Regions from separate parts of the Rahnella variigena genome, predicted to be linked through region 2. Evidence: predicted binding sites of a transcription regulator. Region 2 holds the regulator's gene; each other region holds the start of a gene.
What was found. Region 2 encodes CRP, which controls carbon source genes, mostly activating them, when cyclic AMP is high. Its sites were predicted from a motif close to ATGTGANNNNNNTCACAT; they were not measured.

Region 1 (7,400 bases), 2.7 Mb from region 2:
ATTACGGCCGACCATCGCCTGCACCAGCTTGCTGTTATCCACCTGTGTCATGTCGTCAAAGGTACGCACATAGCGGCCGTCTTTGAAAACGGTGACAGCGTCACTTAATGCAAAAATCTCTTCCATACGGTGTGAGACATACAAAATCACACGCCCTTCTGCCCGCAACTCACGGATGACACGGAATAATTGTTCGATTTCACGTGCTGAAAGTGAACTGGTCGGCTCATCGAAAGCAATGATTTTGGCGTTACGCGCCAGCGCTTTAGCGATTTCCACCATCTGCCACTGGCCGATGGAGAGATATTTCAGCGGGGTATCGGGATCGATATCCAGCCCGAGGTGTTCGAGCTGAATTTTGGTTTCATAGCGCAGCAATTTGCGGTTCACAAAACCGTGTTTGCTGGGCAACTGTCCGAGATAAATGTTCTCTGCCACCGTCATTTCCGGCACCAGATGCAATTCCTGATAAATGATCGCCACACCGGCATCGAGCGCATCGGTGGTGTTATTGAAAGCGACCTGCTGCCCTCTGATATGAATATTGCCCTGTGAAGGCTGATAGTTGCCGCTGAGGATTTTCAGAAGCGTCGATTTACCCGCGCCGTTTTCGCCCATCAGCGCATGGATCTGCCCGGCATAACAATTGAAAGAAATCCCGTCCAGCGCTTTCACACCTGGAAAAGTTTTGCCAATGTCATGGAATTCCAGATACGGCGTGGCCGCATCAAACTCCGTCAGTGACGGTGTCAGCAAAGGCGTCTTGTTTGAAGATTGCTGAGTCATAGGGGCTACCTGGAAATTAAGTAAAGTTGAATGCACGCCACTGCACAGCAGAAAACAGTTCGTAAAACTTCCTGTCGTCCACTCTGCAGCAGCGTTATCTAATGCTCGTTTAACTCGCTATTCCTCTAAATCATTCGGGTTGCAGGAAGGCGGCAAGTTCGTGAATCCCCGGGAGCTTACATAAGTAAGTGACCGGGGTGAGCGAACGCAGCCAACGCATCTGCAGCCCGAAGGATGACGAGGAAATTACATTAAGCCTTTCTTCTTCAGTTCTTCTTTGAAGTTGTCGCGGGTGATCAGGACAACATCAGTGACTTCGGTGAATTTCGGTGGTTCAACGCCTTTGGTGACCCATTCGTTCAGCATCTGGATACTTTTATAACCGTGGATATCCGGGCTAGGTAACAGGGAACCGTAGAAGCCGGTTTGCGCGCTTTTTGACAGCTCATTCACGGCGTCCACACCGTTGATACCGATACCGATCACATTAGCGGCTTTGAATCCCTGACCTTCTGTTGCACGCACACCGCCGAGAACGGTGTTGTCGTTCATACCGATGATCAGCCAGTTCTTCACTTCAGGATGTTGGACTAACAGGGAGTTACCGGCATCCAGTGCGCCAGGAATATCGTTGGATTTGGTCGGAACTTTATAGATTTGTTTTTCCGGAAAACCGGCAGCTTTCAGCGCGTCCATTGAACCGGAAGTACGGCGGCGTGCAGTGTCCAGCTCATCAGCGGTAATCGCCATCACGCCGGTATCTGCGACTTTCCAGCCACGTTTTTGCATTTCTTTATACAGTTCCTGTCCCTGACGTTCGCCGATTTTGGTGGCGGCCATCATCACTAATGGCACCTCTTCCATTGGCTTGCCTTTGGCATTCACGAACTGGTCATCCACCTGGATAACTTTCATGTCATAGCTGCGCGCTTTCGCCATGATGGCAGGCCCCAGACGCGGATCCGGCGTACAGATAACAAAACCTTTCGCACCGTTTGCCGCCAGACTGTCGATGGCATTCAGCGTTTTTTCACCGTCTGGCACAGCAATTTTGATGACCTCAAAGTTCAGATCCTTACCGGCTTTATCTGCAAAGCGCCATTCAGTCTGGAACCACGGCTCTTCGGGCTGTTTAACCAGGAAACCCAGCTTTGGATTTTCGGCTGCCATAGCTGAATGTGACATAACGGCTGCTAACCCTACCGCCGCTAATGCCTTAGTGAATTTATGCATGATGTTCTCCGACTTTTATTGTTGTTTTTCACAATCGCAGTCTCATATCTGTTGGTTTGCCGCAATCATGAAAACGTTATCAGTAGCGTAAAGAAACAAAGTGAAAGTGCGGCGAAGTCCGGTATGTAGCGGATTTACGTCACACTCTCTTGTAAGACGGGTTAAGTTTTAGCGGTAATTTTGCAGCGGAATGTAGAGCGCTATCACACGGCGGGAAAACAGCAGGTTTGTACATAGATATAGCGATTTTAGCCAAACGCTAACATTTGACCAACCTCACAGAAACATCATTGGGAGCAGATTTGTGCATACTTCCAGCTAACGCCTCCTCACTCACTTTTTTGCATCCTCCTACTGTTAGAGCAATTCGATTCGCCGCCGTAATGACTACGGCAAACCTGAAGGAGTGAGAAAGAATGACGCAAGGTGCGATTGCTCTTGGTCTTGATTTTGGCAGCGATTCTGTCCGGGCACTGGCTGTGGATTGTCAGACCGGTGCGGAGATGGAAACTGACGTGGTTTATTATCCGCGCTGGACTGAAGGCCGTTACTGTGACGCGGCAATAAACCAGTTCCGCCACCATCCGCTCGACTATATAGAAGCGATGGAGCAGGCAATCAAAAACGTCGTGCAACGTCTGGGCAGTGAACGGGCGGCGCGCGTGGTAGGGATCGGTGTGGATTCCACCGGTTCCACGCCTGCTCCTGTAGATAATGAAGGCAACATTCTGGCGCTGACGCCTGAGTTCGCCGAAAACCCGAACGCCATGTTCGTGTTATGGAAAGATCACACGGCAATAGAAGAAGCCGAAGAAATTAACCGCCTGTGCCGCAGCGGTGAGTTCCCCGACTATTCCAGCTATATCGGCGGCGTTTACTCCTCTGAATGGTTCTGGGCAAAAATCCTGCATGTTTCCCGCGCGGACGCTGCCGTTAAAACAGCCGCGGCTTCCTGGGTTGAACTGTGCGACTGGGTGCCTGCCCTGCTTTCCGGTACCACCGCGCCGGACAAAGTGGTGCGTGGCCGTTGCAGCGCCGGACACAAAATGCTCTGGCATCCGTCATGGGGCGGTTTGCCGCCAAAAGATTTCTTCGCTGCTCTCGATCCTTTGCTGGTCGAAAACCTGCCGTATCCGCTGTTTACTGACACCGTTACCGCTGAACAGGCAGTTGGTACGCTGACCTCTGAATGGGCAGAACGCCTTGGTCTGCCTGCTTCCGTGGTGCTTTCCGGCGGTGCATTCGACTGCCATATGGGCGCAGTCGGCGCGGGCGCACAGCCTTATACGCTGGTGAAAGTGATCGGGACTTCCACCTGCGACATTCTGATCGCCGACAAAGAGCGTGTAAACGACCGCGCGATTGCCGGGATCTGCGGTCAGGTCGAAGGCAGCGTGGTGCCGGACATGATTGGGATGGAAGCCGGACAATCCGCTTTCGGTGATATGTATGCCTGGTTTAGCCGTCTGCTGAGCTGGCCGCTGATTCAGGCCGCCAAAGTGCATCCTGAAATGGCACCGCAACTGACCAGCCTGCAAAAAAATCTGCTGTCCGATCTCACCGCAGCGTGGGCGGCCAGTCCGAAACTCGATCATCTGCCGCTGGTGCTCGACTGGTTCAACGGTCGCCGTACGCCGTTTGCCAATCAGCGTCTGAAAGGCGTCATCACCGATATCAATCTGGGCACGCAAGCGCCGGAACTGTTCGGGGGCTTTATCGCTGCCACCGCCTTTGGCGCACGCGCCATCATGGAATGTTTCGAACAGCAGGATATTCCGGTGGAGAACGTCCTCACGCTCGGCGGTATCGCACGTAAATCACCGGTCATCATGCAGGTTTGCGCCGACGCGATGAACCGTCCGCTGCAAATCGTCGCCTCCGATCAGTGTTGCGCGCTGGGTGCGGCAATTTTTGCTGCCGTCGCCGCCGGGGAATTCAGCGACGTTCCGGCCGCACAGGAAAAAATGGCCTGCAGCATAGAACGTACGCTGCTGCCGGATCCACAGCGCGTCGAACAATATCAGCGCCTGTATGAACGTTATCAGCAATGGTGTGCCACCACTGAACCGCTGTTTGCAGCGAAACCGGCACATTAATGTCTGTCTCATAAATTGCTATTTCACACCTACGATATTCAGGAGTAATAAATGGACGCGTTTAAACATCTCGAAGTGTGGTTCGCCATTGGCAGTCAGCATCTGTACGGACCGGAAGCATTGCGTCAGGTAAAAGAGAACGCCGAGAAGGTGGTCAGTAGCCTGAACAGCGAAGCCGGTTTGCCGGTTAAACTGGTGCTTAAACCGCTGGTCACCACGCCGGATGAAATCACGGCGCTGTGCCGCGACGCCAACTACGACAATGCCTGCGTGGGGATCATCACCTGGCTGCACACCTTCTCTCCGGCCAAAATGTGGATCGCGGGCTTAAGCATTCTGCATAAGCCACTGTTGCAGTTCCATACACAGTTCAACGCTGAAATTCCGTGGGACACCATGGACATGGACTTCATGAACCTGAACCAGACCGCACACGGCGGCCGCGAGTTTGGCTTCATTGGTGCCCGTATGCGTCAGCAACACACTGTGGTCGCGGGTCACTGGCAGGATGGCGAATCACATCGCCGAATCGCCCAATGGATGCGCGTCGCTGCCGCGAAAAACGAAAGTCAGCATCTGAAAGTGGCGCGCTTTGGCGACAACATGCGTGAAGTTGCCGTGACAGAAGGTGACAAAGTGGCCGCACAAATCCAGTTCGGCTACAGCATCAATGCTTACGGCATTGGCGATTTGGTCAGCGTCATCAACGAAGTCAGCAAAGGCGATATCGACACGCTGGTGGAAGAATACGAAGCCACTTATCGCCTGACCGATGCGGTTAAACTTAACGGCGAACGTCGTGAAAACCTGCTGGATGCGGCGAAAATCGAACTGGGGATGACGCATTTCCTGGAGCACGGTAAATTCGGCGCATTCACCACCAACTTTGAAGATCTGCACGGCATGAAACAGTTGCCGGGGCTGGCGGTACAGCGTCTGATGCAAAAAGGCTACGGCTTTGGCGGCGAAGGCGACTGGAAAACTGCGGCACTGCTGCGCATCATGAAAGTGATGGCCAGCGGCCTGAAAGGTGGCACGTCGTTCATGGAAGATTACACCTACCACTTCAAGCCGGGTAATGACCTGGTAGTCGGTTCACACATGCTGGAAGTGTGCCCGTCGATTGCTAAAGAAGAAAAACCGTTACTCGATGCGCAATATCTCGGCATAGGTGGCAAAGCGGATCCGGCGCGTCTGATCTTCTCCACGCCGGCAGGCCCTGCGGTTAACGCCAGCGTCATCGACATGGGCGACCGTTTCCGTCTGCTGGTCAATCTGGTGGATACCGTCGAGCAACCGCATCCGTTGCCAAAACTGCCCGTCGCCCGGGCTATCTGGAAAGCCCAGCCTTCACTGGCGACAGCGGCAGAAGCCTGGATCCTTGGCGGCGGCGCGCACCATACCGTGTTCTCACAGGCACTGGATATTGATGCGCTGCGGTTATATGCGGAGCTGAGCAATATTGAATTGCTGGTGATTGATAACGAGACGACGCTGCCGGACTTTAAGAATCAGATCCGGTGGAATGAGGTGTATTACAAACTTTGCAGTCGTTGATTTGCTTGCTCCTCCACTTCAAAGAGCCTTTTTTCTTTGCTCCTCCCCCTGCGAAGGGGGAGGCCGGGAGGGGGTTTTAAAGCCAAACACTCTGTAAAAGCAAACTTCAACTCTTTGATTTTTCGTTAATACCCCACCCCAACCCTCCCCTTCGCAGGGGAGGGAGTCGCCCCAGCCAGTCTTCACAATTCTTACGCATCCTCGACAAGAACGAACAGAAACTGTCATTTCCCCGTCACATTCCCCCTTTACGCTCACCCCCACAAATAAATCCCAAAGAGGATAGTACCAACCATGATCATTCCAGCTCATACCGGCGGGAATGCGCCTGCGCGCATGTCTTCTCCCCCTGCCATCGCTATTCATCAGGTGTCCCATTACTTTGGGAGCAACCCGGTACTCAATCATGTCAATTTATCCGTGCCGGAAGGTACGATCCTCGCCCTGCTTGGCCCTTCGGGCTGCGGGAAAAGCACGCTGCTGAAAATGCTGGCGGGGCTACTCCATCCCGCGTCGGGGCAAATCAGTTTTGATGGCGAAATCGTCGCCAGCGGGAAACTCAGCGTGCCGCCGGAAAAACGCAATCTCGGGATGGCGTTTCAGGATTACGCCCTGTGGCCGCACATGAACGTGCGCCAGAACGTGGCGTTTCCGTTGCAAATGCGCGGGATCCGTGGCGCAGCTCAACACGAGAAAGTAATGGCCGCGCTGGAGCGCGTCGGGCTGGCGGATTTTGTCTCGCGCCGCCCTTCTGAACTTTCCGGTGGTCAGCAGCAGCGCGTGGCGCTGGCACGGGCGATTGTCGCCGAGCCGCGTATTTTGCTTTTCGATGAACCACTGTCAAATCTTGACCGCGACCTGCGCGAAAGCCTGTGCGAAGAAATGGCGACATTGTTGCGCCAGCTCGGCACCACGGCGGTGTATGTCACCCACGATCAGCACGAAGCTCATGCACTCGCTCACCGCATTGCGCGCATGGACAAAGGCGCCATCGCCAGCATCGACCAGATTGACCCTTCCGTTGTTTCACCTTTTGTTGCTTAACCTTTGATGGAATGAAAATGATGAACCCCACACACAACACACAGACAAAAACGTTTTCCCGTACCAAAACAGGCGTAATGACAGCAATGACTCTTTCTCTCGCAATGGCAGCCGGCAGTGCTCAGGCACTGACGCTCTACACCGCCGGGCCGGGTTCACTGGCAAAAAAACTGGCAGCAGGCTATGAAAAACAAACCGGCGTAAAAGTCGATGTGTTCCAGGCAACAACCGGCAAAGTCATGGCGCGGCTGGAAGCCGAACAGGCTAATCCGCGCGCGGACGTCTTAATTTCAGCGTCCTGGGATACCGCAACCGACCTCGAGCAACGTGGCTGGCTGCTGGAATATCAAAGCCCGAATGCAGAACAGGTTCCGGCACAATTCAAAACGCCGTATTACGTCGCGCAGGGTATTTCCGCGCTGGGTATCGTGTGGAACACCAAAAGCGGTACTACCGAACCAAAAGACTGGGGCGATTTAGCCAAACCGGAATTCAAAGACAAAGTCACCACGCCGGATCCGTCGCTTTCTGGTGCTTCTTTAGATTTGCTGATCGGGTTACAAAATGCGCATGCACAGCAGGCCTGGAAGCTGTTTGAAGATTTGAAAGCCAACGGCATGATTATCGCTGGTCCGAATGCGCAGGCGCTGACGCCGGTCTTGCAGGGGGCAAAAGCCGCGGTAT
Region 2 (7,400 bases):
CAGTTCTGCCATTTCGGCTATATCGAAAATGAAGGCAACGCCCTGATGCAGGAGCTTGAGGAAGAGGAGTTTCTGGTCGGATTGCCGCTGGATAAGTTTGCCGAGCGGCTGGCTCACTATTATACCGGCCTGAATTTGTTGCATCCTTTTCGCGAGGGCAACGGGCGGGTGCTGAGAATTTTTGTCGAGCAGCTGGTTATCCACGCCGGGTATGACATCGACTGGTCCAGCATCAGCCGTGAACGCTGGCTGTCCGCCAATAAAACGGCGGTGTTTGGTGATGAAACCGATCTGGTCGCCATCTTCAATGAAGTGATCAGTGAAATCGATGACGAACATTGATGCGCAAGATCAGAGCGACAAAATACTGAAGCCTGTGCTGAAAAATGCGTAGAATTGCCCGGTAAATTTTCGACTTTTACCGGGAACGCTATGCTGCTGCTGATCGACAACTACGACTCCTTCACCTACAACCTTTATCAATATTTTTGCGAGCTGGGCGCTGAGGTGAAAGTGCTGCGTAACGATCAGCTGACGCTGACCGATATAGAGCAACTTGCTCCGTCGCATCTGGTGATTTCTCCCGGCCCCTGCACACCGGATCAGGCGGGTATTTCCCTGCAAGCCATCACGCATTTCTCCACCCGTTTGCCGATCCTCGGCGTGTGCCTCGGGCATCAGGCCATGGCGCAGGCGTTCGGCGCGAAAATCGTGCGGGCGCGTCAGGCTATCCACGGTAAAACATCGCCGGTGCGACATACCGGCCAGAGCGTATTTACCGGGCTGAATAATCCGCTGACTGTCACCCGCTACCATTCGCTGGTGGTGGCGCCCGAAACGCTGCCGGACTGTTTTGACGTCACCGCCTGGACAGAGCGCTACGGCGAGCGCGATGAAATCATGGGCATCATGCACAAAACCTTGCCGCTGCACGGGGTGCAGTTTCACCCGGAAAGCATTCTGAGCGAGCAGGGGCATCAGCTTCTGGATAATTTCCTTAAAATCTAACCGTTTAATTCCTCGTTAACATCGCTGCAAAAATTACTTACCCATCAGGTGCGATTTCTGTTTGCCTGCGTGTGATTTTTTATGCATATTTTATGATTATATTTTCACATCACTATCAGTAAGGGCGAAGGGTTATGGCAGAAAAATCAGCGGTAGATCGGGGTACGTTCGACAAAGTGATTTTGCCGGTTTATTCACCTGCGAAATTTATTCCTGTTAAAGGTAAAGGCAGTCGTGTCTGGGATCAGCAGGGCACCGAATACGTTGATTTCGCTGGCGGCATCGCGGTGACGGCGCTCGGACATTGCCATCCGGCACTGGTAAAAGCGTTACACGAACAGGGCGAAACCCTGTGGCATGTCAGCAACGTGTTTACCAACGAACCCGCGCTGCGACTGGCTCAGAAGCTGATCGACGCGACCTTTGCAGACCGCGTATTTTTTGCCAACTCCGGCGCTGAAGCCAATGAAGCTGCTTTTAAACTGGCGCGTTATTACGCTTCCCATCGCCACAGCCCGTACAAAAGTAAGATCATTGCTTTCCATAACGCTTTCCATGGCCGCACATTGTTTACCGTTTCTGTCGGCGGTCAGCCAAAATATTCCGACGGCTTCGGCCCGAAACCGGCTGACATTGTCCACGTGCCGTTTAACGATCTGGACGCGGTAAAAGCGGTCATCGACGATCACACCTGTGCGATCGTTGTCGAACCCGTTCAGGGTGAAGGCGGAGTCACTCCGGCTACTAAAGAGTTCCTGCAAGGGCTGCGCGAGCTTTGCGATAAACATAATGCGCTGCTGGTACTGGACGAAGTACAAAGCGGCATGGGGCGCAGCGGTAAGTTGTTCAGCTATATGCATTACGGCGTGACGCCGGATATCCTGACCACCGCCAAAGCGCTGGGCGGCGGCTTCCCGGTTTCCGCCATGCTGGCAACCGAAGAAGTGGCCTCGGTGATGGAACCGGGCAAACACGGCACCACTTACGGCGGTAACCCGCTGGCCTGCGCCGTCGCTGAAGCCGCACTGGATATCATCAATACGCCAGACGTGCTGGCCGGTATCAACGAGCGTCGCGAGAAATTTATCAGCGCGCTGGAGGCCATCAATCAGAAATATCACATCTTCAGCGAGTTCCGCGGTCAGGGTTTGCTGATTGGCGCTGAGCTTTCCGACGCGTTTAAAAATCGTGCAGGCGAATTCCATGCCGCCGCCGCCGAATTCGGCCTGATGATGCTGGTCGCCGGACCGAACGTCATGCGGTTTGCGCCCTCACTGGTGATTGATTTCGCTGATATCAGCGAAGGGATGGAAAGATTTGAGAAAGCAGTGGGGAAAGTTTGTGGGGGGTGAGCCCCACGGCCCTATCTTTGCAACTGACTGAGTAAATTTCGGTTTTTCAATAACGGTTATCACAAGGCCTTGTGTGCCGAAACCGAGCAGAGGGGAAAGGCTTTTCCCCTCTGCACTCCCCTCGCTTTTTCACTGCGCGCTGCCGCGGGTATGACGGACATGTTCTGACGCATCAGTGTGTGGCGCAAAATGTCATCGCTCCCCGATTCCCGAATTTCAGGATTCGAGCCTCAAGTCTCGAACCATTCATTCGGTGCCATTTTTGAGCACGCCAATCAACTTATCTAAAAGATAAAAACGGTCAGCCGTTGAATTTAAGATCTCACGGGCGAATCAGAAATCTTGCTGAACGGAGCGGCTTCGAGACCCAGGGCTCGAAGACCGAGAGAAGGAACCGCAAAGCGGCAAGATTTCCAGCCTGTCACTGTGGTTGCTGAAACATAGCCAGCGAGCGGAGCGCGTGTTGAAAAAGCGAGGAGGAATCCAAAGGAGGAAAAGCATTTTCCTCCTTTGGGCGGTTTCGGCGCAGCGCGTTAAGTGATCCCCGTACTTGAGAAACCGAAATATTCTCCGGTCTGCTTCAAGCCGCCAGTACACGGCATCCGTACTTAAGAAACCGAAATATTCTCCGATTAGCTTTAAAAAGCAGTCTGGCTGTAAGCCAGTAAAAAGGGGATTTAAAAGGGGCAATCCCCTTCACGTTCACGCCTTCCGCGTCAACCAGATCCCATGATGTGGCCTCTGCTTCCACGCCAGTGACGAAATAGTATGCATCACGCTGAGATGTGAAATCACACGCCGCAGATGGCGTTCCATCTCGGTCAGGGGCATATCAGGATGCAGTTCCGGTGCATTGATCAGCGTGTTCTCATTGCCCGGCCCGTCATAAAGCAGTCGCTGCTGACAACTTTGCAACGCAATTTCACAGGTCTGTAAATACTCCGTCGCCAGTTTCTCCGGCAGCATGTAATGCTCGCGGGCGAGAATGGTCATTGCGTTGATGTGCTCGACAATGAACTGGCTGTGCGTCACCCACAGGCGCATATCCGCCAGATAATGCGAGTTAAAGCCGGGCTCCTGCATCGCCTGATTCAGTGACGTGAAAAGCTTGTTGTGCGCCTGATTGACCTGCATGCGGGTGTAAGCAAGCTTCGAGGTATCCGGATTTTCCTCAAGCAGTAAGCGGATAGCATCCTGATAGGTTTCCAGCGCCTGGTGCGCGTTCTGACGCAGTAATCCGCTCTGCCATTGCGGCCACAGCCAGATGGTGCCGCCGAACGCCAGCGCGCAGCCGATCAGCGTATCCACCAGCCGCGGTACCAGAAAATGCACGCCGTTCATCGCCAGCAGTTGCAGGGTATATACCGCCGTCACGGTCATGCCGACCATCGCCAGCCCGTAGTTTTTACGCAGCACCGTATACGACACCAGCGTGACGATCAGCATACACATCAGCGTGATGCCTTCGGGTAATTCCAGCTTCAGCAAACCGGCGGCAATCAGCAATCCGGCCAGCGTGCCCAGCGCACGGTGCTGGATCCGCACGCGCGTGGCGTTATAACCGTTCTGACTCACCAGCATGATGGTCAGCAAAATCCAGTAGGGCTTGGGCAGATTAAAGAACAGCCCCAGGCTGCTGCCAATCGCCAGAATGATCCCCAGACGGGCGGCATTGCGCAGGGCGACAGATTTGAAGGAAAGATAGCTTTTCAGCGCCGGCCAGAAGGGTAAACGCGGCTGAGTGTTCATCAGGTCACGTTTGTACAACGGGCGCTGTGTCCGCAGCAGGCGTGCAATGCGGCTGAAGTGGTAGTAGCAAAACTGGCCGACCGGATTCTCAGGATTGCGCGCGGCGATTTTCTCCAGCGCGGCCAGCTCGTTGGCCATCGTAAACCGTTCGGATAAACGGTGATAAAGAATGTCGTCGGCGATGACCCGCAGACGGGCGGAAATCACCTGCGCATTACGGCGGATAACCGCTTCGGCGTGGCTTTCTTCCACCAGCTTCTGCACTTCTTCCGGCTGATGCAGGCTCACCGTGATGTGCTCCTGCAAATCAAGCGCGACCTGAAAACGCTGAAACAGTCTTTTATGGTGATGATGATGGCCGTGTTGCGGCAGCATGTGCAGTTGCTGATAGAGCAGGGCAATCAGGTCGATGACCTGCTGCTGGCGCGTCAGCAACGGGGGTAACGCGGTTTCAGGATCGGTGTGTTGCGTCAGCAGGCTGTATTTAGCTTCGAAGTAATCCGCGAGTTGCAGATAGAGCTGGCTGAGCGTTTCGCGCATCGGCTGTTCTTCCGATATGCGAAACCACGCCCAGTTAAATAATCCGTACCAGGCCGTACCGGCGGCGAAAAGCACCGGCGCCTGCCATATCGGGCGAACGCCGACCATACTCAGTGTAAAGATGGTCGCCACCAGCGCGCCGGGCAACAGCCGCGCATGCAACGGGCTGATTTCGCCGGTTACGCCAAGCAGTAATGCCAGCGACAACATGATGAGTGGCAGGGGAATGTGCCAGCTTTCCAGCATCACTTGCAGCAGAATGCTGCTCATGGCAAAGAGCGTTCCGCCAATTATCAGGCGTTTGAAAAAGCGTTTATGCGGAGTATCCAGGCCCGCGACGTTGCAGCAGGCAGGACAAAGAGAGAACAGCAGCCCCATTTGCAGATTGCCGAACAACCAGCAGATACCAACGGGCAGGCACAACACCAGCGTCTGGCGCAGCGCGTAGTTAACTTCCGGATGGTAAAACAGTCTTCGCCATAGCGTCATGGATAAAGCTTAGCCCATAAAAAAGGCGCGACAGTGTTCTGCCGCGCCGATTTTTAAGGGATTAACGTGTGCCGTAAACGACAATCGTTTTACCGTGTGCCGAGATCAGACTTTGATCTTCCAGCATTTTGAGAATACGTCCGACTGTTTCACGTGAACAACCGACGATTTGGCCGATTTCCTGACGGGTGATCTTGATTTGCATCCCGTCCGGATGGGTCATCGCATCAGGCTGTTTAGCCAGATTAAGCAGAGTTTGAGCGATACGCCCTGTTACGTCGAGGAAGGCCAGGTTGCCGACTTTCTCTGACGTCACTTGCAGACGGTTTGCCATCTGCGCGGAAAGACGCATCAGAATATCCGGGTTAACCTGAATCAGCTGGCGGAATTTTTTATAAGAAATTTCAGCCACTTCACAGGCAGTTTTTGCACGAACCCACGCACTACGTTCCTGACCTTCTTCGAAGAGTCCCAGCTCGCCGATGAAGTCACCTTGGTTAAGGTAGGACAGTATCATTTCTTTGCCTTCTTCATCCTTGATAAGGACAGCAACTGACCCTTTCACGATGTAGTAAAGCGTTTCGGCTTTTTCACCCTGGTGAATCAGCGTACTTTTAGAAGGATACTTATGTATATGACAGTGAGACAGGAACCATTCGAGAGTCGGGTCTGTTTGTGGCTTGCCGAGAACCATTTGCTATTATCCTCTGTTGTTATCGCTGCCCAAAATCACAGGGCTCAGAGTTCCCTGTATGGCACTTCAAAATCAAAAGCGCCCTTTCAGCATATAACTCCCCAGAAATGCTGCAAGCGGGTGTCGGAGTGAAACAGCCTGATTATTGCCGTTATCACCGTGGGTTCTGTTCTTAAACCGCGAAAACCGTCACCGCAATTCACTGGAAAGTATGTTTCGGCTTTGTTTGTAGCACAGGTTTGCAATGCTGTCTTCTGTTGTCTCGCTTCAGCATGATGGCGATCGGGTTACGTTGCCAGATTTTAGGTGAAAGGGTACTCTGGGAGCGGAATTCGACGAGTTTATTCACCGGGAGAATAGTTCATGCACGCACGCGTAAAATGGGTAGAAGGGCTGACGTTTTTAGGCGAGTCAGCGTCAGGCCACCAGATTTCTATGGATGGTAATGCGGGCGATAAAGCACCCAGCCCGATGGAAATGCTGCTGATGTCCGCAGGCGGTTGCAGCGCGATTGATGTGGTGTCTATTTTGCAAAAAGGCCGTAACGACGTGCGTGATTGTGAAGTCAAGCTGACCTCACAACGCCGCGAAGAAGCGCCGCGCCTGTTCACGCACATCAATCTGCATTTTATCGTCACCGGTAAAGATCTCACCGATAAGATTGTTGAACGTGCCGTCAGCCTGTCTGCGGAAAAGTATTGCTCGGTGTCCCTGATGCTCGGCAAAGCGGCGACCATCACGCACAGCTTTGAAGTGATCAGCGTCGAATAAGTTACGACCAGTCATACGCGTGGCACTGGCTGCGCAATAAATCCAAAAATCGCCGCGCGGCAAACGTCAGCGGCGATTTTTGCGAGTAAAGCACACAGTATTCTGCCTGCGGCAGGGTATCGATATTGAGCATACTCAGCCTGTCTTCCAGCCCGAACGGCGCTTTCATCGCCCGCGCCACAATGGTCAGATAATCAGACTGCAACACCATATTTAGCCCGCACACCACCGAATCTGTATGCACCGGCATTTCCGCTGCCGGCTGATGAAATCCTCCCATCGATAACCTGATTTGCTGGTAATACCCCATATCCGTTTCGGGCAACAGCCAGCGCGCATCTTGTAATTCTTCGAAGGTCGTGGCGCCCGCCAGCGGATGTCCACGCCGGGCGATAACGCAGAAAGGTGCGCTGAACAGTGGCTCACGTACCAGATCTTCCAGCGGAAATCCCGGCCCGGCGGTACCGACCGCGAAATCCAGTTTCCCTTCGCGCAGTGCAGGTAATAACGTGGAAAGTTGCCCTTCTTTGATCAGCAGTTTGGACTGCGGAAACTGCGTCTTAAATTCTCCTGCCAGTCCGGGAAAAACCGTCAGCGCCAGCAGCGATGAAAATCCAATGGCGACGGAGCCCTGCGAATATTGTTCGATCTGGCGAATTTCATCGGCGGCGCGCTCAAGCTCTTCGAGGATAAATTGCATACGCTGTGCAAATGCCCGCCCCGTTTCGGTCAGCGTCATCCCCTGATTGCCACGCACGATCAGCTGCGTATCGAGCGTTTGTTCCAGTTCACGCAAT
Region 3 (7,400 bases), 420 kb from region 2:
GACAGAATTGCTGGCCGAACAACATGCCAATAATTTCCGTCAGTGGTTTGAACCGCTGGGAATTCAGGTCGGCTGGCTGGCAGGAAAACAAAAAGGTAAAGCCCGGCAGGCGCAGCAAGACGCGATTGCCAGCGGTCAGGTTTCAATGGTGGTGGGCACGCATGCCATCTTCCAGGAGCAGGTTTTGTTCTCGTCACTTTCTCTGGTCATCATTGATGAACAGCACCGGTTTGGTGTACACCAGCGTCTGGCGCTGTGGGAGAAAGGCCTGCAACAAGGGTTCCATCCACATCAGCTGATCATGACGGCGACGCCTATCCCGCGAACTCTGGCCATGACTGCCTATGCGGATCTTGATACGTCAGTGATCGACGAACTGCCGCCAGGCCGTACGCCGGTGACAACCGTCGCGATCCCCGATACCCGCCGCAGTGATATTATCAGCCGCGTCAAAAGTGCCTGCGAGCAGGAAAATCGTCAGGCTTATTGGGTATGTACGCTGATCGAAGAATCAGAAATGCTCGAGGCTCAGGCAGCCGAAGCCACCTGGGAAGGACTAAAAGAGGCCCTGCCAGCGCTCAATATCGGCCTGGTGCATGGCCGCATGAAAGCGCAGGAAAAACAGGCCGTCATGCAGGCGTTTAAACAAGGCGAAGTGCAACTTCTGGTGGCGACGACCGTTATTGAAGTTGGCGTTGACGTGCCAAACGCCAGCCTGATGATTATCGAAAACCCGGAGCGTTTAGGGCTGGCGCAGTTACACCAGCTGCGCGGACGCGTCGGGCGCGGCGCCGTGGCTTCTCACTGTGTTCTGCTCTACAAAACGCCGCTGAGCAAAACTGCGCAGAAACGTTTGCAGGTACTGCGTGACAGTAACGATGGTTTTGTCATTGCCCAGCAGGATTTAGAGATCCGCGGACCGGGCGAATTACTGGGTACACGCCAGACCGGCAGTGCAGAGTTTAAAGTCGCGGACCTGTTACGCGACCAGGCAATGATCCCCGACGTACAACGTATAGCGCGCTATCTGCAACAGCAGTTCCCGGATCACGCCAAAGCATTGATAGAACGCTGGCTGCCGGAAAGAGTCAGATACACCAACGCCTGATCCCCTTCTCCACTCTCTCTTATCGTCGAAACATTATTAAAAATGATGTTTTTGCGCCTTCACATTCATGCAAATTTTAATGTAACCGCAGCTGAACCGCTTTCTTCGTTGGTTATTTGATGACCTTCACAGAGTGGGGCAAAGTCGGTAACCGGTTTCACACCCCGCCACTACACTGATGATAATTAAGGCAACCGTGTCTGAACTCTTCAACATAAGGCCAATATTATTATGAGCATCAGCCAGTCACTCTTTAACTTTATAGAACTAAAGATCAGCCCTTTTGCTGCCCGGCTTTCCTCACAACGGCACGTCATGGCAGTACGTGACGGCTTCATTTCAGCAATGCCGTTTATGATTGTCGGCTCATTTTTACTGGTTTTTGTCCACCCGCCATTCTCGCCTGAATCTTCGTGGGGTTTCGCCAGGGGCTGGCTGGCGCTTTCGGCTAAATATGAAGTACAAATTTTGACGCCGTTCAATATGACGATGGGGATTATGTCGATCTACATCGCGGCATCGATTGCCTACAATCTGGCAAGAAGTTACAAACTTGACCCGTTTATGACGGCGATGCTGGCGCTGATGTCTTTTCTGCTGGTTGCTGCGCCGCAGGTTGATGAGAAAATGTCGACCGTCGCGCTGGGTGGCGTGGGCATATTTACCGCCATTCTGGTGGCGATTTATGTGACTGAGCTGACGCGGCTGCTGAAAAAATACAATATCGGCATACGCTTACCTGAACAGGTTCCTTCAAACATTAAGCATTCATTCGATTTGCTGATCCCGATTATTGCGGTAGTGGTGACGCTTTTCCCTTTGAGTTTGCTGGTGCAGTCAGGGTTTGACATGCTGTTACCACAGGCGATTATGGCGCTGTTCGAACCGCTGATTTCCGCCGCTGACTCACTGCCCGCGGTACTTCTCGCCGTGCTGATTTGCCACCTGCTGTGGTTTGCCGGCATTCACGGTTCAGCCATCGTTTCCGGCATGTTGCAGGCTTTCTGGTTAACCAACCTTGGCCTGAATCAGACAGATCTCGCCGCAGGTTTACCGATGACGCACATCATGACTGAGGCTTTCTGGAATTTCCTGATCGTTATCGGCGGCTCCGGCGCAACCATCGGGCTGGTGTTGCTGTTTTGTCGCAGCAAGTCGGCGCATCTGCGCACAATGGGCAAACTCAGTCTGGTTCCCAGCTGCTTTAACATCAATGAGCCGGTGATCTTCGGCACGCCAATTGTTATGAACCCGGTATTTTTCATCCCCTTCCTTCTGGCACCGATGGTGAATGCCGTCATTGCCTACACTGCGGTTAAAACCGATCTTCTGCCGCATATGATTTCACTGGTTCCCTGGACATCTCCGGCGCCGATTGGCGCAGCCTGGGCAATGGGCTGGGATTTCAAAGTGTCGATTCTGGTCGTCATGCTGATGGCGCTTTCGATGGTGATTTACTATCCGTTTTTCAAGGTTTATGAAAAACAGCTGATGGCGCAGGAGAAAGCCGCTGAAGCGGAAGAGGTGTTTACGGAAAAGGCAGCACAGTAAGCGATAAATCAGAAGGAAAGGCAGGCACAGAAGCGAAACTTCTGTGCCTGTTTTTTTAACTGAAAGCCGGGAATATTGGCAGCATCAGATACAGTTTAATGACGATCGCATTCGCAATATCAATGAAGAATGCACCGACCATCGGCACAACCAGGAAGGCCAGATGCGAAGGACCAAACTGGTTGGTGATCGCCTGCATATTTGCAATCGCCGTCGGCGTTGCACCCAACCCGAAGCCACAATGTCCGGCAGCCAGTACCGCGGCATCATAGTTTTTGCCCATTACGCGATACGTTACGAAAATCGCGTAAAGCGCCATCGCGATGGTCTGTACGATGAGGATTGCCATCATCGGCAAAGCCAGTGACGCCATTTCCCACAGTTTCAGACTCATCAGTGCCATCGCCAGGAACAATGACAGGCTGACATTACCCAGTACTGAAACGGCCCGGTCGAAAACACGATAAAAACCGAGCCACGCCATGACGTTGCTCAGGATCACACCCACGAACAGAACACAGACAAATGTCGGAATTTCGAAGGCAGACCCCTGAAGCAGGCTGGCAAAGTAAGTTCCAGCCATCAGACATATCGCGATCAGCGCGATCGTTTCCACCATCACCAGCGGGGTGATCATTCGCCCGATGGTCGGTTTTTCAAATGCGCTGGGATCGGCGGCATCTTCCGGTGTGCCGTTTGGTGTTGAAGAATGGCTGACCAGATAACGCGCCACGGGACCGCCGATAATTCCACCTAACACCAGGCCGAAGGTCGCGCAGGCCATTGCAACTTCCGTCGCGTTTTCAAAGCCATAACGTTCGATAAACAGCTTGCTCCACGCCGCACCTGTTCCGTGACCGCCAGAAAGTGTAATCGAACCGGCCAGCAGCCCCATCAGCGGATCAAGCCCCAGCATTTTCGCCATCCCGATACCGATGGCGTTTTGCATCAGTAACAGGCCGATCACGACAAAGACCAGAAGAAATAAAGATTTGCCGCCTGCACGCAAGCTGGAAAGATTGGCATTCAAACCAATTGTCGCAAAGAACGCCAGCATCAGGGGCTCTTTCAGGGACATATCAAAGCCGATTTCCAATCCGAACATCTGATTGGCAATCAGCAACAGCAAAGCGACCAGTAACCCGCCGGCAACGGGCTCAGGAATAGTGTATTTCTTTAGAAATTTGACCGACTGGACGCATTTTCGTCCTAAAAGGAGTACCAACGTGGCGGCAACGAGCGTGCCGTAGGTGTCGAGTTGAATCATTGAAAAACTCCATTTTAAAAAAATATCCAAAAATATTATTGAGTTATAAACATCTCATTTAAGTATCATTTCCCCAGAGGCTGAATTAGAAGTCATTAAAGCTGCGATAAGCAAGAAAAACAGATCGTAAATCTCCCCTTAACCCAAACTCCCCATCAAAAATTGCCGATAGCAAACGATTGCTTTTGTCGGTAATTTCAATAAAAATGCCCGCTTTGCCGCTTATTGGAATGCCACAACATGAGTTCGCAAACCGCAGAACAAGAAACACAGCCATCTGACCTCTCACGCCAGCAAAAAAGTGAACTGATTTACCGCCTCGAAGATCGTCCGCCACTTCCTCAGACGTTATTTGCCGCCTGTCAGCATTTGCTGGCGATGTTTGTTGCGGTAATCACACCGGCATTGCTGATTTGCCAGGCCCTGGGTTTACCCGCGCAGGACACACAGCACATCATCAGCATGTCGCTGTTCGCCTCTGGCCTCGCTTCCATTTTGCAGATTAAAACCTGGGGGCCTGTCGGTTCAGGTTTACTCTCCATTCAGGGTACCAGCTTTAACTTTGTGGCACCGCTTATCATGGGCGGAATGGCGCTGAAAAATGGCGGTGCCGATGTCCCGACCATGATGGCGGCGCTGTTCGGCACCCTGATGCTGGCTTCCTGTACTGAAATCATTCTTTCCCGTTTCCTGCATCTCGCACGCCGCATCATTACGCCGCTGGTTTCCGGCATCGTGGTGATGATTATCGGGCTGTCACTGATTCAGGTCGGACTGACGTCTATTGGCGGCGGTTACTCCGCCATGAGTGATCACACTTTCGGCGCGCCGAAAAATCTGTTGCTGGCTGCCGTGGTGCTGGTGGTGATTGTTCTGCTGAACCGTCAGCGCAACCCTTATCTGCGCGTGGCATCTCTGGTGATCGCCATGGCCGTGGGTTATCTGGCGGCCTGGATGATGGGGATGTTGCCCTCCGTCGCGCCAGCCACACAGACAAACTGGATAACCTTACCGACGCCGCTGTATTACGGTCTGGGCTTCGACTGGAATCTGCTGATCCCGCTGATGCTGATTTTCATGGTCACGTCGCTGGAAACTATCGGTGATATTACCGCGACCTCAGACGTTTCGGAGCAGCCGGTCAGCGGCCCGCTCTATATGAAGCGCATCAAAGGCGGTGTTCTGGCAAACGGCCTGAACTCAATGCTGTCTGCGGTATTTAACACTTTCCCGAATTCATGTTTCGGGCAAAACAACGGCGTGATTCAGCTGACCGGAGTTGCAAGCCGCTATGTCGGTTTTGTTGTCGCTCTGATGCTGATCATCCTTGGGCTGTTCCCTGCCGTAGCGGGTTTTGTGCAACATATTCCTGAACCGGTTCTGGGCGGCGCAACCATCGTGATGTTCGGTACGATCGCGGCTTCCGGCGTGCGTATTGTTTCCCGGGAGCGCCTTAACCGCCGCGCAATCATGATCATGGCGCTTTCACTGGCCGTCGGTATGGGTGTTTCCCAGCAACCGCTGATCCTGCAATTCGCACCCGACTGGCTGAAAACCCTTCTGTCTTCGGGAATTGCTGCCGGTGGTATTACTGCGATTGTTCTGAATCTGGTCTTCCCTCACGAAAAGTAATCACGGGATGTAATCCGTGTGTAACAGCGGCAGCGGGTCTGGAACCCCTGCCGCTTTTTATTGTCTCCATTCTGCTAACCTGTTGAGAAAAGTCGCTGTTTGCGGCATAAACAAAGAATCTTTTTTCCGCTTTCCCGTTACAGGGCTCCAGACGATGAGATTTATCGGTAAAATTTTGCTGACGTTCGCCTTACTTCTGGTGCTGGCGATCGTGCTGGTGTACGTCCTATTACAAACCCGCTGGGCGGCTGGCTGGGTCAGCCGCTGGATCAGCGATAACAGCGAGTACCGCGTCTCCGTAGAGAAAATCGACCACAACTGGTCGTCTCCGGGTCGTGTGACGTTAAACAATGTCGTCTTCGGGCAAAAGAATCAGCCGGAAATCCTGAACGCTGGCGAAGTCGATCTGGATTTAAGCTTGCGACAGATAACCGAGCCACGCTTTTTCGATCGCGTCGTTCTGGCTAACGGTCGCCTCAGCGTCAGCCCTTCCTCAATGAATTTACCGTTGCAGGCCAATACGCTGCAGCTCAGCAAAATGGCGCTGACCGGGAATACCGCCGGATTAGATATTCAGGGACAGCAGATTAATGCCGGCATTTCGCCGTGGCAGCCAAAACCGGCTCAGCTACTGGGTGACAAAGCCGATTTCCAGCTGAGTGCCGCGAATCTGACGGTCAACGGTCTTCCGGCCGAAAATGTGCTGATTCAGGGCAATATCAATAATAAGAATCTGACGCTCAGTAATTTTGGCGGCGATCTGGCGCGCGGTCAGCTGACCGGTAAAGCCACACAGGCCGCTGACGGTAGCTGGAACATTGAAAACCTGCGCCTGAGCAATGTACGCCTGCAAACCTCTAAATCACTTGCTGCTTTTTTTGATGATTACCAGACATTGCCTAAAGTGACTATCCAGCGTCTTGACCTGATCGATGCCCGCTTGCAGGGAACTGACTGGGCATTCAGCGACGTTGATTTGTCTGTACAGGATCTGACTCTGGAAAAAGGCGACTGGCAAAGCGATGACGGGGAAATCACCCTGAATGCAACCGATATGATTGATGGCAATCTGCATATCCAGGATCCTATTATCAGTCTCGACCTTTCACCGCAGGGCATTGCCATCAAACAGGCGACGGCGCGCTGGGAGCGTAGTTTGCTCCGTACCACAGGGAACTGGTTGCGCGCCAACAAACGCCTGCAACTTGATGAAGTTTCCGTCGCTGGCCTGGAATATACGTTGCCGGAAAACTGGAAACAGCTCTGGAATCAGGCGTTGCCGGATTCGCTTTCTGAAGTCTTTGTCGGCCGGTTTATTGCCAACCGAAACCTGATTATTGATATCAACCCGCAGTTCCCTTTCCAGCTGACCGCGCTTGATGGTCTGGGCAATAATCTGTTGCTGGCACGTAATCATCAATGGGGGATCTGGAGCGGTACGCTAAATCTGAATGCCAGCGAAGCCACATTTAATCGTAATGACGTGCGTCGTCCTTCAATAACCCTGAATGCGAACGACAGTCAGGTGAATATTTCCGAACTGAGCGCCTTTACTAAAGAAGGTTTGCTGGAAGCCAGTGCGACCGTTGACCAGCAGCCGCAACGTCATTTCTCATTGAAGATGACCGGCCGCTCCGTACCGGCAAATCAGCTTGAAAACTGGGGATGGCCACATGTGCCGCTGGAAGGTAACGTCAATATGCAGCTCAATCTGCAAGGGCAGATGCCGGCAAATGTCGATTACAAACCGACGCTGAACGGCACATTGCAGATAAACGGCAGCGAGACCATTGACCAGAGGATGGTGAACGGATTGGTTTCCGGTGCGCCATCCCCCGTTGC
Region 4 (7,400 bases), 3.4 Mb from region 2:
TAACTTATTGTTTTGTCTTTAAAACCCCCTCCCATCCTCCCCCTTCGCAGGGGGAGGCGCTAAAGGCCAAACCCCTGCGCAGGGGAGGAACCGTCGGTTTTTGACTGCTGGAATGGATTTCTGCCGAAAGCACAAACAAAATGCCGTGTATGCGTTTTTTGGCTGCCGTAAATTCGGAGCTCGATCAACTCCCTCCCCTGCGAAGGGGAGGGCTGGGGTGGGGTATTAAGGTCAAAGTCGTAAGGCTAAGTGTGCTTTAACTTATTGTTTTGTCTTTAAAACCCCCTCCCATCCTCCCCCTTCGCAGGGGGAGGCGCTAAAGGCCAAACCCCTGCGCAGGGGAGGGAGCCGTCGGTTTTTCACTGCTGGAATGGATTTCTGCCGAAAGCACAAACAAAATGCCGTGTATGCGTTTTTTGGCTGCCGTAAATTCGGAGCTCGATCAACTCCCTCCCCTGCGAAGGGGAGGGCTGGGGTGGGGTATTAAGGTCAAAGTCGTAAGGTCAGGTGTGCTTTAACTTATTGTTTTGTCTTTAAAACCCCCTCCCATCCTCCCCCCTTCGCAGGGGAAGGCGCTAAAGGCCAAACCCCTGCGCAGGGGAGGGAGCCGTCGGTTTTTGACTGCTGGAATGGATTTCTGCCGAAAGCACAAGCAAAATGCCGTGTATGCGTTTTTTGGCTGCCGTAAATTCGGAGCTCGATCAACTCCCACCCCAGCGAAGGGGAGGGCTGGGGTGGGGTATTAAGGTCAAGTCGTAAGGCCAGATGTGCGTTAACTTATTGTTTTGTCTTTAAAACCCCCTCCCACCCCTTCGCAGGGGCAGGCGCTAAAGGCCAGACCCCTGCGCAGGGGTGGGAGCATTGTGGTTTTCACTGCTGGAATGGATTTCTGCCTGCCGGTTTCGCCGTTTCGGGTGGCGGAGCGGCATCCTCGGTTTCAGCCTGAGCGGCTTCATTGGCTTCCTGCTCGGCTTTCAATTTTGCCGCTTGTTCTTCGGCGGCTTTATCCGCAGCCGCTTTATCGGCTGCCGCTTTTTCAGCCATGGCTTTGGCGATAGCGGCTTTTTTCTCGTCTTCCAGCTGTTGTTGCAGAGCCAGTAACTGCTCAGGCGTCACGGCCGGATAGCCCTGGGCATCATCAGGAATATTGTGTATTGCAGGGATTGGGATCAACGGGCCAAGGAAGCGCGGCTCGCGTTTAAGCAGATACAAATCGGTCAGCGCGCCCAGACGGGCGAAGATTTCACGGCTGCGGACGCTGAGCATGTTTTTCGGCGAAGGGACGGCAAAACATTGTGCCTGAATCCCCATATGCAACGCGATAAACAGCGCACGTTCACAGTGGAAACGTTGGGTAATAATGATGAAATCGTTGGTGTCGAAGACTTTACGCGTGCGCACGATGGAATCGAGCGTCCTGAATCCGGCGTAATCGAGCACTATGTCGCTGGCGGGGATCCCAGCGGCGATCAGATCACGTCGCATGGTGCTCGGCTCATTGTAACTTTGCTGCGCATTGTCACCACTGAGCAGCAAGTATTTTACCTTACCGCTGTTGTAAGCATTAATCGCGCCCTGAATGCGGTACAGGTAATACTGGTTGATCACGCCGGTGCGGTAATATTTTGATGTTCCGAGTACCACGCCGACCTGACGATGTGGCAGGGTCTGTACTTCGTCGTAAATATAAGGCTGAGTGCGTAAGCTGATCCACTGATCAAGCCCAATAGCGACAGCCAGCATCAGAATAATGATGCCGAAAACGCCAGCTATAAGTCGCTTAATCATAGGTATCCCTGTTATGACCAGATGGAAATCGGATCCAAGGCTACTTTACCTCTTCGGGGTTCGCAATACGTTGGACTCTGCATCGGCCGGCTTCGCGGGTTTTTTCAGCACTTTTCAGGCAATTACTTTCGAATCTGCGTAATGCGCTGCAATTTAGCCGAAAAAAAAGACCAATGCACAGGGCATTGGTCTGGATCATGGCCGGTCTGCTTTTGACGCAAATGCTATCAGAAAGAGGTGCGTTTATAGCTGCGGTATTGCGGTGCCCAGAAGTTGTGCTCGATCGCTTTCGACAGCGAATCTTCCGACGTCACCATCGCCACGCCCTGCAACTGTGCGGCTTTGCCGACTTCAAGCGCGATGCATTTAGACACGCCCTGAATATCGTCGACGTCCGGCAGCAGGGAGCCTTTACCTTCGGTCGCCAGCGGAGAACACTCTGCCAGTGTACGGCTTGCAGCCATCAGCATACCGTCAGTGACGCGGGTGGCGCCTGAAGCAATGACCCCCAGACCGATGCCCGGGAAGATAAAGGAGTTATTGCACTGGGCAATAGGGTAAAGCGTGCCTTTATGGCTTACCGGTGCAAACGGGCTGCCGGTGGCCACCAGCGCCGCGCCGTCGGTCCAGTTCAGGATATCGGCAGGCGTGGCTTCTACGCGTGATGTCGGGTTGCTCAGCGGCATTACCACCGGACGCGCACAGTGTTTATGCATTTCGCGGATGATTTCTTCGGTGAACAGACCCGGCTGGCCGGATACGCCGATAAGCACAGTCGGCCTGGCGTTACGCACCACATCCAGCAACGAAATGCTGTCATTCGCCATACCCCAGCTTGCCAGTGCGCTGCTTTTCTGCACCAGTTTGCTCTGGAAATCCAGCAGGTTTGGCAGTTTGTCGGTCAGCAAACCAAAACGATCCACCATGAAGACTTTCGCACGGGCTTCTTCTTCGCTCAGACCTTCTGATTTCATCTGCGCAACGATTTGCTCGGCGATACCACAACCGGCGGAACCCGCACCCAGGAAAGCGACAGTCTGATCACTCAGTTTGCCACCGGCGGCTTTGCTGGCGGCAATCAGGCTGCCCAGCGCCACGGAAGCTGTGCCCTGAATATCATCGTTAAAGCAGCACAGCTCATCGCGATAACGTTCGAGGAGCGGCATGGCGTTCTTCTGCGCGAAATCTTCAAACTGCAACAGCACGTTCGGCCAGCGGATTTTTACTGCCTGAATGAACTGATCGACGAAGGCTTCATACTCTTCACCGGTGATGCGCGGATGACGCCAGCCCATATACAGCGGGTCATTGAGCAGTTGCGGATTGTTTGTCCCCGCATCGAGCACGACCGGCAGGGTATACGCCGGGCTGATGCCGCCACACGCGGTGTAAAGAGACAGTTTACCAATCGGAATGCCCATCCCGCCGATGCCCTGGTCGCCCAGGCCGAGAATGCGTTCACCGTCAGTTACCACCACGACTTTTACATGTTGTTTGGTGGCGTTTTGCAGCATGTCATCAATGTGGGCGCGGTTCGGATATGAGATAAACAGGCCACGTGCGCGGCGGTAAATATCAGAAAAGTGTTCGCAGGCTTCGCCGACGGTCGGGGTATAAATCACCGGCATCATTTCGCTGAGATGGCTGTCGAGAAGGCGGTAGAACAGCGTTTCGTTGGTGTCCTGAATGTTTCTCAGATAGATATGCTTATCGATGTCGGTTTTGAAATTCTGAAACTGGCGGTAAGCACGGTCGGCTTGTTCCTCGATAGTTTCAACCGCTTCCGGGAGCAACCCGTGGAGGTTGAAATTGCTGCGTTCTTCTTCGGTGAACGCACTGCCTTTATTCAGTAACGGGAATTCTAACAGGATCGGGCCAGCGTGAGGGATGTACAGGGGACGTTTACTTTCGTATTCAAGTTCCATCGTTTTACTCTTCCGGTGTTCAGAATGTTGTTTTTTATATTTCGGAGCGGTGAGGGTAACAGAGAGGAAATAAGGATTTCAAATGACAAATGTAATGACAATGTTATGTAACTAAAGACTCCGGAATTGGAGTCTTTAGTGTTAACCCGCTCACACTATCAGCAGGTCAGCGTGCTCACATCCTGACAGCCCAGCGCGTTTAAGGTGGCGCGTGTGGCATCGTTTTGGGTGATCAGCGCCTCTTTTTGCTCAACCAGCACCGCGCGACGAACGTTCAGGCAATCTTCTCCTGACATATTCAGCAAGATTAATGCGGCCTGTAACGGAGGCAGGCTTGGGTTAAACGCAGCGTTTTCTGCGTAACGACCAGCAAACTGTTTGCCGTTGGATGTTTCCAGTGCCACACCACTGTGCGATTTGCTGTAAGGCGCATGACTCTGGTTACAGGCATCCAGCGCCAGCAGCGCCAGCGCATCAGTCGTATCGGTTTTGAAACCGTGATCGACTTTATCCATCAGCAGGGTGGTGATATCCAGATCCTTCGGTCCGAATGAATGCGGCAGATAATCGCCCAGCGTGGCGACGTCTCTGTCCGGCAGATGAATATTCAGCGCCGTTCCGCTGGTCAGTTCATTCATAAACTGACGGCAGTGACCACAAGGCGTGTAGTTCACGGTGATGGAAGCCAGACGGGTTTCGCCCCGCAGCCAGGCATGCGTGACTGCAGATTGCTCGGCGTGAACTGTTTGCTGCATTGGTGCACTGGCGAATTCCATATTGGCACCGAAATACAGATTGCCGGAAATACCGCGGGCAATGGCACCGACGTGGAAATGAGAAATTGGCGTGACGGAACAGGCTGCGGCCAGCGGCAGCAAAGCAAAGGCCAGCGCATCGTCATTCAATCCTGTCGCTTGTTTTATCTCTGCAACATCTGCCGCAGAGAACATTGCCGGAAAGTCGTCATGTCGCAGAAATGGCTCAAGCGCGGAGGATAAATTTTCAGGGAGTGCCGCAAAGGCGGTATGAAAACGTGCGTGCATAAACATTCGATCTCGACAGTGATTACGGTTGAACAGTTTAAAAGTCATTCCATGAATGTAGTGTGATGGATATCACTTTTTCGATGTAATAAGTTCTGGCGGATTACATTTTTGAGAGATGTTACGCAGAACAGCCGCCTTTTTAGTCCTTTCCCCAAAATCATTCGAGATGAATCCAGGCGGTAACTGAGTGACCCCCGGTCACATACATCAGTATGTGACCGGGGTGAGTGACCAATCTGCCGGGAGCAAATTGGAACGCGGCCAACGTAGCGTCAGCTCGAAGGATGACGGGGGATCAGTGGGACGGGAACCACTTGTCATTGATCTTCTGGAATTCGCCGTTGGCTTTGATGCCTTCGAGCGCCGTGTTCAGTTTCGCCAGCAGTTCCTTATCATCAGGACGCACCGCCATGCCGACGCCGGTACCAAAGTATTGCGGATCTTTAATCAGTTCACCCACTTCACCGAGATTCGGGTTGGATTTCAGCCAGCCATTTAGCACGGCGGTATCGCCTAACAGACCGTCCAGGCGACCACTTTTCAGATCCAGAATCGCATTCTGATAGCTGTCATACCCGACGGTGGTGATTTCAGGGTGTTTTTCCATCAGGTATTTCTGGTGTGTGGTGCCATTTTCCAGTCCGACGCGTTTGCCTTTCAGGTCAGCGATGGACGCGAACTTGCCTTTAGGTCCGATGATCATCGCAGTATTGGCGTAGTAAGGCTGGGTAAAGGTGACTTGCTTGCTGCGCTCTTCGGTAATGTCCATGCCGGAAATGATCACATCGAAACGACGGAATTTAAGCGCCGGGATCAGACCATCAAACGGCTGATTGGTAAAGGTGCAGGTTTCCTGCATTTGCTTACACAGCGCGTTCGCCAGATCGATATCAAAACCAATAATCTGATTATCAGCACCGATGGATTCAAACGGCGGATACGTGGCAGAAGTACCGAAACGAATAGTATCTGCAGCAGTGGCAGCAAAAGCAGTGGCAGACAAAAGGGCAGCGAGGATCAGCTTTTTCATGCAATACATTCCTGTTCAAAAAATGACATTCCCTTCACGGTACAGTTTACTGATTTTATTAATATAATCGGGTAACTGGCAGGAAGTGAGACCGTTAATTAAAGTGCCATTAAATGAATTTGTATGCAATAAATTTGATTAAAAAATTATTAATTGGCATGGAGCCGGTTTTACAGGCACAAAAAAAGGGACGATTTCTCGTCCCTTCAGGTATTTTCTGCTTAATCAGTTGCGGCGTTCAAATGCCAGCGCACGGCGTTCAATCAGACGCATCATCAGGGTCAGTAAACCGTTGACGCACAGATACACCAGACCGGCGGCACCGAAGACCATCACGTCATACGTGCGGCCATACATCAGCTGGCTGTGACCCATAACATCCATCAGCGTGATGGTGTAGGCCAGCGAGGTACTTTTAAACACCAGCACCACTTCGTTGGAATACGACGACAACGCACGTTTAAACGCGTATGGCAGCAGGATGCGCAGGGTCTGCGGCTTCGACATACCCAGCGCGTCACAAGATTGCCACTGACCGGAAGGAATGGCGCGTACCGCACCGGTAAACAGCTGCGTGGTATATGCCGCGCTGTTCAGCGCCAGAGCAAACATCGCGCATAGCCACGGTTGCGACAGTACTTCCCATAACCACGGAATTTCACGAATCGACGGAAACTGACCCGGACCGTAGTAAATCAGGAAGATCTGCACCAGCAACGGCGTGCCGGTAAACAGCGTGATGTAACCTTTCACAATCTGGCTGGCGACCGGCACTTTCAGCGTCAGAATCACGGTGAAAATCATCGCCAGCAGCAGCGCCACAATCAGCGCCGCCACGGTCAGCGTCAGGCTGGTGTGCAATCCCTTGAGGACTTCAGGTAAATATTCCCACATCAGGAAGCACTCCGTTCAAAGCGGGTGGTACGCAGTTCGATGCGTTTAATCACGAACTGGCTGAACAGGGTGACAAGCAGATAAATGCAGGCCGCAATCACATACCAGGTAAAGGGCTCCTGAGTACGGGTCGCGATGCTTTTGGTTTGCAGCATCAGGTCATTTACGCTGATAAGCGACACCAGCGCGGTATCTTTCAGCAGCACCAGCCACTGATTGCTCAGCCCCGGCAATGCATGACGCCACATTTGCGGCATGATCAGGCGAAAGAAGATCGCTGATTTTTTCATGCCCAGCACCTGACCGGATTCCCACTGACCTTGCGGTACGGCTTTCAGTGCGCCACGTAAAGTCTGCGATGCATAAGCCGAATACAGCAGGGAAAGGGCGATCACGCCACAGACGAACGGGCTGACTTCGAAATTCTCAATCGGCAGCTTGATCGGGATCGCGAACAGACCAAGATTGATGCTAAAGCCATCGGCCAGCACCATCAGCAGCTGAGAAGAACCGAAATAGATGAACAGCACCACCAGGATTTCCGGCAGGCCGCGCAGCACGGTGACCCACGCGGTGCCCAGCCAGCTAAGCGGCTTCCACGGCGCGGATTCCCAGACAGCGAAGATCATCGCCAGCACCAGGCCGAGGATCAGCGCACAAACGGCAAGGCCGACGGTCATCCCGGCGGCGCTTGCTAAAGGTTGGAATTCAGTCATT

Region 1: the regulator CRP is predicted to act here: its motif matches at 2,284-2,301, upstream of CKQ54_RS14265 (arabinose ABC transporter substrate-binding protein).
Region 3: the regulator CRP is predicted to act here: its motif matches at 1,223-1,240, upstream of CKQ54_RS03640 (PTS sugar transporter subunit IIC).
Region 4: the regulator CRP is predicted to act here: its motif matches at 4,817-4,834, upstream of cdd (cytidine deaminase).

What each region holds. Positions count from the first base shown of each region.
Region 1 is NZ_NSDJ01000001.1:3,063,502-3,070,901, reverse strand. Features, by position in the region: gene araG (L-arabinose ABC transporter ATP-binding protein AraG) at 1-786, opposite strand, end outside; gene CKQ54_RS14265 (arabinose ABC transporter substrate-binding protein) at 1,033-2,019, opposite strand; gene CKQ54_RS14260 (ribulokinase) at 2,436-4,115, shown strand; gene araA (L-arabinose isomerase) at 4,167-5,672, shown strand; gene CKQ54_RS14250 (ABC transporter ATP-binding protein) at 5,967-6,716, shown strand; gene CKQ54_RS14245 (ABC transporter substrate-binding protein) at 6,794-7,400, shown strand, end outside.
Region 2 is NZ_NSDJ01000001.1:358,763-366,162, reverse strand. Features, by position in the region: gene CKQ54_RS01840 (putative adenosine monophosphate-protein transferase Fic) at 1-342, shown strand, start outside; gene CKQ54_RS01835 (aminodeoxychorismate synthase component II) at 433-1,008, shown strand; gene argD (bifunctional acetylornithine/succinyldiaminopimelate transaminase) at 1,143-2,360, shown strand; gene CKQ54_RS01825 (YccS/YhfK family putative transporter) at 3,063-5,138, opposite strand; gene crp (cAMP-activated global transcriptional regulator CRP) at 5,200-5,832, opposite strand; gene CKQ54_RS01815 (OsmC family protein) at 6,196-6,603, shown strand; gene CKQ54_RS01810 (LysR substrate-binding domain-containing protein) at 6,605-7,400, opposite strand, start outside.
Region 3 is NZ_NSDJ01000001.1:783,545-790,944, reverse strand. Features, by position in the region: gene recG (ATP-dependent DNA helicase RecG) at 1-1,108, shown strand, start outside; gene CKQ54_RS03640 (PTS sugar transporter subunit IIC) at 1,340-2,659, shown strand; gene gltS (sodium/glutamate symporter) at 2,715-3,926, opposite strand; gene CKQ54_RS03630 (nucleobase:cation symporter-2 family protein) at 4,167-5,558, shown strand; gene CKQ54_RS03625 (AsmA family protein) at 5,713-7,400, shown strand, end outside.
Region 4 is NZ_NSDJ01000001.1:3,762,036-3,769,435, reverse strand. Features, by position in the region: gene sanA (outer membrane permeability protein SanA) at 871-1,788, opposite strand; gene CKQ54_RS17355 (NAD-dependent malic enzyme) at 2,016-3,713, opposite strand; gene cdd (cytidine deaminase) at 3,872-4,756, opposite strand; gene CKQ54_RS17345 (arginine ABC transporter substrate-binding protein) at 5,055-5,789, opposite strand; gene artM (arginine ABC transporter permease ArtM) at 6,015-6,683, opposite strand; gene artQ (arginine ABC transporter permease ArtQ) at 6,683-7,399, opposite strand.